Regions from separate parts of the Brevibacillus sp. HB1.3 genome, predicted to be linked through region 2. Evidence: a T-box and tRNA genes for the amino acid it is inferred to sense, from the RefSeq annotation. Region 2 holds a T-box; the other holds one or more tRNA genes.
The links. The T-box of region 2 lies ahead of serS (serine--tRNA ligase). A T-box ahead of a tRNA ligase gene usually reads a tRNA of that ligase, here a tRNA-Ser.

Region 1 (3,407 bases), on a different contig from region 2:
GGTCAGCTTCTGCAAGGTTTGCTGCCGCTTGGTCTTTTGGTTGCGATCTTCGGTTCGGTTATTCCCATCTTCTGTTTGGCTGTCGGTGTGCCACGGATCGGCAATGGACTGGCTACCATTTTAAGTGCAGTCGAGCTGCCCACCGTCGTGCTCTTGTCGAGCTTCGTGCTTCAAGAGACTGTCTCTCTCCCTCAATGGGGTGGCGTATTCATGATCCTTGCTGCCATCTGCGTACCGCAAGTAAAATGGCGGAAACTATTCTCCCCTTCTCACGCCCTCGAGCAGGAAAGAATGTAGCGCCGTTTCTTATAACCGCATACAAAAAGCGTGCAGACGAATTGGCTCTGCACGCTTTTTTTGACGATGCTCCCTCTTCTTATAGAAGGAAGGTAGAATCTTTGACTCGAATTTATTTACAAAGACTGCCACTCTAGGGGGAAAGGATATGGAAAAACGGCATAAAGTGTTATTCCAGCAGCTAGCGGATTATCGACAGGAGACATTAAAAGCAATCGATGGCTTGACGGAGGAAGATGTGAACATCATTCCCGATGGTTTCTCCAACAATATCTTGTGGAATCTGGGGCATATCTATCTCGATCAGTATTTATGGATCGCTCACCTAACAAAAGAAACGATCCCAATCCCCTCTGGCTTCAACGAATGGTTTAACTTCGGGACAAAGCCAGCTGATTGGGATACGCAGCCACCGAAACTCGCCGTGCTCGTCTCCTTATTACAAGAACAACCTCAGAAGATACAAGCCGCTTACAAGGATCGATTAGAAGAAGAGTTTCCCGCAACGGAATCTGGCATGCATACGATTGCACAAGTGCTTGTCCGAACGATTTTTCACGAAGGGATGCACCTCGCCTCCCTCAATTCAATCCGGAGGTGTCTGGGCAAATGAATCAGATTATCACGCCGATTTTTCGTATGTTTGATGTTGAGAAGGCAAGAGAGTTTTATGTGGAGTTTCTAGGTTTTCAGATTGATTGGGAGCATCGGTACGAAGATCATTTTCCTTTGTACATGCAAATTTCCTCTCCGTCGTGCACGCTTCATCTGTCCGAGCATCACGGGGATGCTTGTCCTGGCTCAGCGATTCGCGTACAGGTAGAGAACATTGAGCTTTTTCATCAGTCCCTGTTAAGTCAAGAGTACAAGTATGCTCGTCCTGGTTTAGAGGAGACGCCGTGGGGAACGCGTGAAGTGAGCGTGACCGATCCTTTTGGCAATCGCCTTCACTTTTATCAGCCTGATCACTCGTAAACAAAGACAAAGAAAGCCCAGCCGGAGTTCCTTTACAGGAGCCACCGCTGGGCTATTTCGTTTTACATTTTGAACATAAATAGATGGGGCGATCGATGGGACTTGAACCCACGAGTGCCGGAGCCACAATCCGGTGCGTTAACCCCTTCGCCACGACCGCCATATATAGGGTTTGCTTGGTGCGGTCGAGAGGACTTGAACCTCCACGGTGTTGCCACCACTAGAACCTGAATCTAGCGCGTCTGCCAATTCCGCCACGACCGCATATAAAAATGGTGGAGGCTGACGGGATCGAACCGCCGACCCTCTGCTTGTAAGGCAGATGCTCTCCCAGCTGAGCTAAGCCTCCAAATCACCTACAAGATGTAGGGATTTTTCTAAGTGACCCGTAGGGGATTCGAACCCCTGTATGACAGCGTGAAAGGCTGCTGTGTTAAACCGCTTCACCAACGGGCCAAGTATGATGGCGGATGGAGTGGGATTTGAACCCACGAGACGGTTCGACACCGCCTACACGATTTCCAATCGTGCTCCTTCGGCCGCTCGGACATCCATCCATCGAGCCTGCAAGCATTCGCTTCGGCAAGAATTAATCTATCATATTCACAACATGATATCAAGTGATATTTTGAAAGTTTTTCCCTTTGTCCATCTCCAAGCCGTTCATGTCAGGCGATTATCTATCGAAACGAAAAAAGGGAGATTGCCTAAAGCAACTTCCCTTCTTGTTCAATATGATACAAGTAGTATTCCTTTACCAGACGGAGTGATGTCAGTTGTCAAAAAGAAAACGCCGTTCAGTAGGCTTCCCCTGTTTGTACGGAAACTGGTGTGGGCCTGGATGCTCCGGGCCGGCTGCGCCCATTGATGATGTCGACAGATGCTGCAAGAGGCATGATGAATGCTATGTAAAGCACGGCTATTTCTCTTGTCACTGCGATCAGGAGCTCGTACGCTGCCTTCGAAATAAAGTAAACAACACAACGGAGAAAGGGAAAATGGCCGGAATCATCTCGAACTTTTTCTCACGAACAGGGTGCTTTCCCAGCAATCCTCGCTAGCCTTTTCTGAATCGTTCTCCTTGTCAGTTTTCATCCAAAAAACGGTAACAACTTGGACATGATTCAGACATAATTACCTTGTTTTTCCTTGTATTTTTTTGGTACTCTATTGAATGTCCAAGGAGGGTACGCAGCGTGGAATTGCACATACGAACAGACGCCAGTGTGGCACTGACGTTAAAGAGAGAAATTATTTGTCATGGTATTTCCCGTTTTTATGTCCGTCCATACGATGATGATCACGTTGAATTTATATTCCTATCACTCTCAGAGCACCAGAAGAAGCTGCTGTCTTATTCACTACGAAATTACAGCTACTGTCTAACATATCTAGCTTAATCGTTCTACGGCCATTTTCCTCCCCTTTTTAAAAGGGGAATTTTTATTCCCTTTTTTCGATGTATCCAAGACGGCGAACATCGTCTGCGGTCAAGTTATGCAAGACATTCAAAAATTCGATTTGGAAACTGCCTGGGCCTCCTTCTGCTGCTTTCTCGGCTGCCAGCTGAGCAGCAACACCGTAGCATACCAATGCCGCAGCTCCTGCGATCAGCTTGTCTTTTGCAATGGCTGCAAACGCTCCCATAACAGACGTTAACAAACAGCCTGTTCCAGTCACCTTCGTTAAGATTGGGTGACCATTATAGATCGAGTAAGTCGTTTCTCCGTCCGAAATAACGTCGACCTTACCCGTAATCGCAACAATTGTCCTTAGCTTTTTCGCTGCTGCTCTCGCTAGGTCCTCGACATCTCCACCCGCTTCCTTCGCATCTACACCTTTAATTTCCCACCGCTCCCCGATAACGTTCGCAATCTCGGCAGCATTTCCTCTTACGAGGGCTATATCTAATTCCTGCGCAAGATGTTGACTTGTCTCGGTTCGATACGATGTTGCTCCCGCTCCCACTGGATCAAACAAAACAGGCACTCCATGCTGATTCGCGGATTTTCCTGCGATCAACATCGCTTCGATCTCATGCTCATTCAATGTCCCTATATTCAATACAAGAGCTCCGGCGATCTTTGCCATATCTGCCACCTCTTGTTTGGCGTACGCCATGACAGGGGATGCAC
Region 2 (3,407 bases):
TCGCCAAACCTTTGCTCCAGCTTCATCACGAATTGAATCGCTTCTGGTGTCAGGATATCTTGATAACCAGGGTGCATCTCACCGGAAATCTGCACCTCCAGCGGATATGGATTCGTTGGTACGGTAGTCAAAACAGCTCCTCCTCCCTCAATTCAAAGTTATTATGGTACAGACTTATAAAATTATTTTTATTATATAACAGTAGTGACAAAAAAATATCCTACTCCTGATACCCACTGCCACTACAATGACTGCAGCATACATGGCCGTCTCCCAAGCACTTGTGGCAAGCCGCTCCGTTGGCATCACGACCAACGCCTCCACATTTTGGGCAATTTTGTTCTCCGTTTCCTTCACACCGATAGCAGTCCATTCTCCATTCCTCCATTTCTGTATTAAAACAATATTCTTAAAATTTGTTTTTATTATATAACAGAGATTAGTACAGTGCAACACGTTTTTTAAAAATTTCCACCTGTATTAGTACACAATATAAAACAGCCCTTGACCCGTTATGGATCAAGAGCTGCTTTTTAACTCTCTCGGTTATTACTTCGGTGCGATCTTGTCTACTCCGCCCATGTATGGACGAAGAACTTCTGGAATCACGATTGCTCCGTCTGCCTCTTGGTAGTTCTCCAAGATCGCTGCTACTGTACGTCCAATCGCCAAACCAGAACCATTCAAGGTATGCACAAATTCCGGCTTCGATTTCGTATCGCGACGGAAACGGATATTCGCACGGCGTGCTTGGAAATCTTCAAAGTTCGAGCAAGAAGAAATCTCACGGTATGTGTCGCCGCTCGGAATCCAAACCTCGATGTCGAATTTCTTCGCAGCCGTAAAACCAAGATCGCCTGTGCACATGCTCAGGACACGGTATGGCAATCCAAGCAGTTGAAGCACCTTCTCAGCGTTTTTCACCAGCTTGTCGAGTTCGTCATAAGACTCTTCTGGTTTCACGAATTTCACCAGCTCAACTTTGTTGAATTGATGCTGACGAATCAACCCACGCGTATCACGGCCAGCAGAACCCGCTTCCGAGCGGAAACATGCGCTGAAAGCAGTGTAGTAGCGAGGAAGATCCGCTCCATCCATGATCTCATCACGATGCATATTTGTGACTGGCACCTCTGCCGTTGGAATCAGGAAGTAATCTGGTCCTTCGATTTTGAATGCATCCTCTTCGAACTTAGGCAATTGACCCGTTCCCGTCATGCTCGTACGGTTGACGATATACGGTGGGATCACTTCTTCATAGCCATGCTCATTCGAGTGCAAATCCATCATGAAGTTCATCAGTGCGCGCTCCAGACGTGCGCCCAAGCCTTTATAGAAAACAAAACGGCTTCCTGTTACTTTTGCCGCGGTTTCAAAATCGAGGATGCCTGCTTGGCTAGCCAGCTCCCAGTGAGGCTTAATCTCGAAGTCAAACGCACGTGGATCTCCCCATGTCCAGGCGATCACGTTATCGTCTTCTGTTGTACCGATCGGCGTGCTTTCATGCGGAAGGTTTGGGAGGCTCAGCAAAATGAACTCCAGCTGTTCATCCAGTTGACGCAGCTCTTCATCCAAAGCCTTGATGCGCTCATTTACTTCTTTCATTTCCGCGATCAGATGGTCTGCATTTTCCTTATTGCGTTTCATAACCGCTACTTGCTCGGAAACCGTGTTACGCTTATTTTTCAGCGCTTCTGCTTCTTGGATGACTTGACGACGCTTTTCATCTACTTCTACGAATTGATCCAACGCAGAAATATCCTCATTACGGTGAGCCAAACGGCGCTTTACTTCTTCTAGATCCTGGCGTAATACTTTTACGTCCAACATGTGTAAATCCCTCCGAATCGTATTGAAAAAAAACAAAAAACACCCGTCCCCTGGTAAGGGACGAGTGTTGTATACCCGCGTTGCCACCCTCGTTGACACATGCAGCATTCCTTCATGCATATGTCCACTCTTCCGTCATAACGGGACGGTTCCGGGCAAAGTTGTTGTTCCTTTGCCACTCCGAGATGGATTCCCTCACATAACCGGATCGGTTCGCACCTACCACCGACTCTCTAGGCCTGGCTCTTGTGAAGTACTTGTTCTCATCATCGCATTCTCATTCATGAATACTATTATTGTTAACTGTACTACAGGTTCTATACGTATGTAAAGAGTACCCAACCTCGATCTTTTCAGAAAAAAAGATCGGCGCCTTTTTACGGCCGATCTTCCGGTATGACAGCTAGCTTCTGTATTCCTTAACCATGTCGAGAAAGTATTTGTGCAGTCTTGTATCTTCGGTCAATTCCGGGTGAAAGGCTGCTGCCAAATAGTGACCGCTTCGGGCGACAACAATCTTGTCTTCGTGCTTAGCCAAGACTTGACCGTTCTCTCCCACTTCCATGATATACGGTGCCCGGATGAACACTGCCGGGTAATCTGCCCCCACATCGGCAACAGGCATCAACACTTCAAAGCTCTCCTTTTGGCGACCAAAAGCATTCCGTTCCACTTTTATATCCATCAAGCCTAAATGGTGATCGTCTTGCCCTTGAATCCGTTTCGCCAGAAGAATCGCTCCTGCGCAAGTTCCGAAGATCGGCTTGTTCGCTTTACCGAACTCTTGAACCGCCTCCATGAATCCGTACTTGTGCATCAGCTTGCTAATCGTGGTGCTTTCTCCGCCAGGAATGACCAGTCCATCTAGGTCATCCAGTTCTTCTACTCGTTTGACCGGGATAGCTGTGGCACCAACCTCTTCTAGCATTCGCAGATGTTCTGCTACAGCTCCTTGTAGAGCGAGTACGCCGATTTTCATGCTACTCACCTTACCAGCCGCGCTCTTGCATGCGATCAGCTTCACGAATTTTGGAGATTTCGATTCCTGGCATTGCCGTCCCCAAGCCTTTGGATACGCGAGCAATCAGTTCGTAATCCGTGTAGTGAGTAGTCGCTTCCACAATCGCGCGAGCAAACTTCTCCGGATTCTCTGATTTAAAGATACCAGAGCCAACAAACACGCCATCGGAACCGAGTTGCATCATCAGGGCAGCATCTGCTGGTGTTGCTACTCCACCTGCTGCGAAGTTTACGACTGGCAGCTTACCTGTTTTGTGTACCTCTTCAAGCAGTTCGTATGGGGCACCCAGGTTCTTGGCTTCCGCCATCAGTTCATCGTAGGACATGGCTTGCACTTTACGGATTTGGGACATCATCGTGCGCATGTGACGAACAGCCTCTACAATGTTTCCGGTACCTGGCTCTCCTTTTGTGCGGATCATGGATGCACCTTCCCCAATACGGCGGAGGGCTTCACCCAGATCACGGGCGCCACATACAAACGGTACAGTGAACTCTTTTTTATTGATATGGTACAAGTCATCTGCCGGAGTGAGCACTTCACTCTCATCGAGATA

Region 1: it has a tRNA-Ser gene. The T-box ahead of serS (serine--tRNA ligase) is inferred to sense a tRNA for this amino acid. The anticodon was not compared.

What each region holds. Positions count from the first base shown of each region.
Region 1 is NZ_JABMIT010000003.1:133,283-136,689, reverse strand. It holds gene HPY31_RS08240 (EamA family transporter) at 1-297, shown strand, start outside; gene HPY31_RS08235 (DinB family protein) at 446-910, shown strand; gene HPY31_RS08230 (glyoxalase superfamily protein) at 907-1,272, shown strand; tRNA gene HPY31_RS08225 (tRNA-His) at 1,357-1,432, opposite strand; tRNA gene HPY31_RS08220 (tRNA-Leu) at 1,450-1,536, opposite strand; tRNA gene HPY31_RS08215 (tRNA-Val) at 1,546-1,621, opposite strand; tRNA gene HPY31_RS08210 (tRNA-Glu) at 1,655-1,728, opposite strand; tRNA gene HPY31_RS08205 (tRNA-Ser) at 1,737-1,829, opposite strand; gene thiM (hydroxyethylthiazole kinase) at 2,716-3,407, opposite strand, start outside.
Region 2 is NZ_JABMIT010000016.1:108,305-111,711, forward strand. It holds gene aceB (malate synthase A) at 1-131, opposite strand, end outside; gene serS (serine--tRNA ligase) at 550-1,830, opposite strand; T-box leader at 1,884-2,109, opposite strand; gene pdxT (pyridoxal 5'-phosphate synthase glutaminase subunit PdxT) at 2,234-2,809, opposite strand; gene pdxS (pyridoxal 5'-phosphate synthase lyase subunit PdxS) at 2,820-3,407, opposite strand, start outside.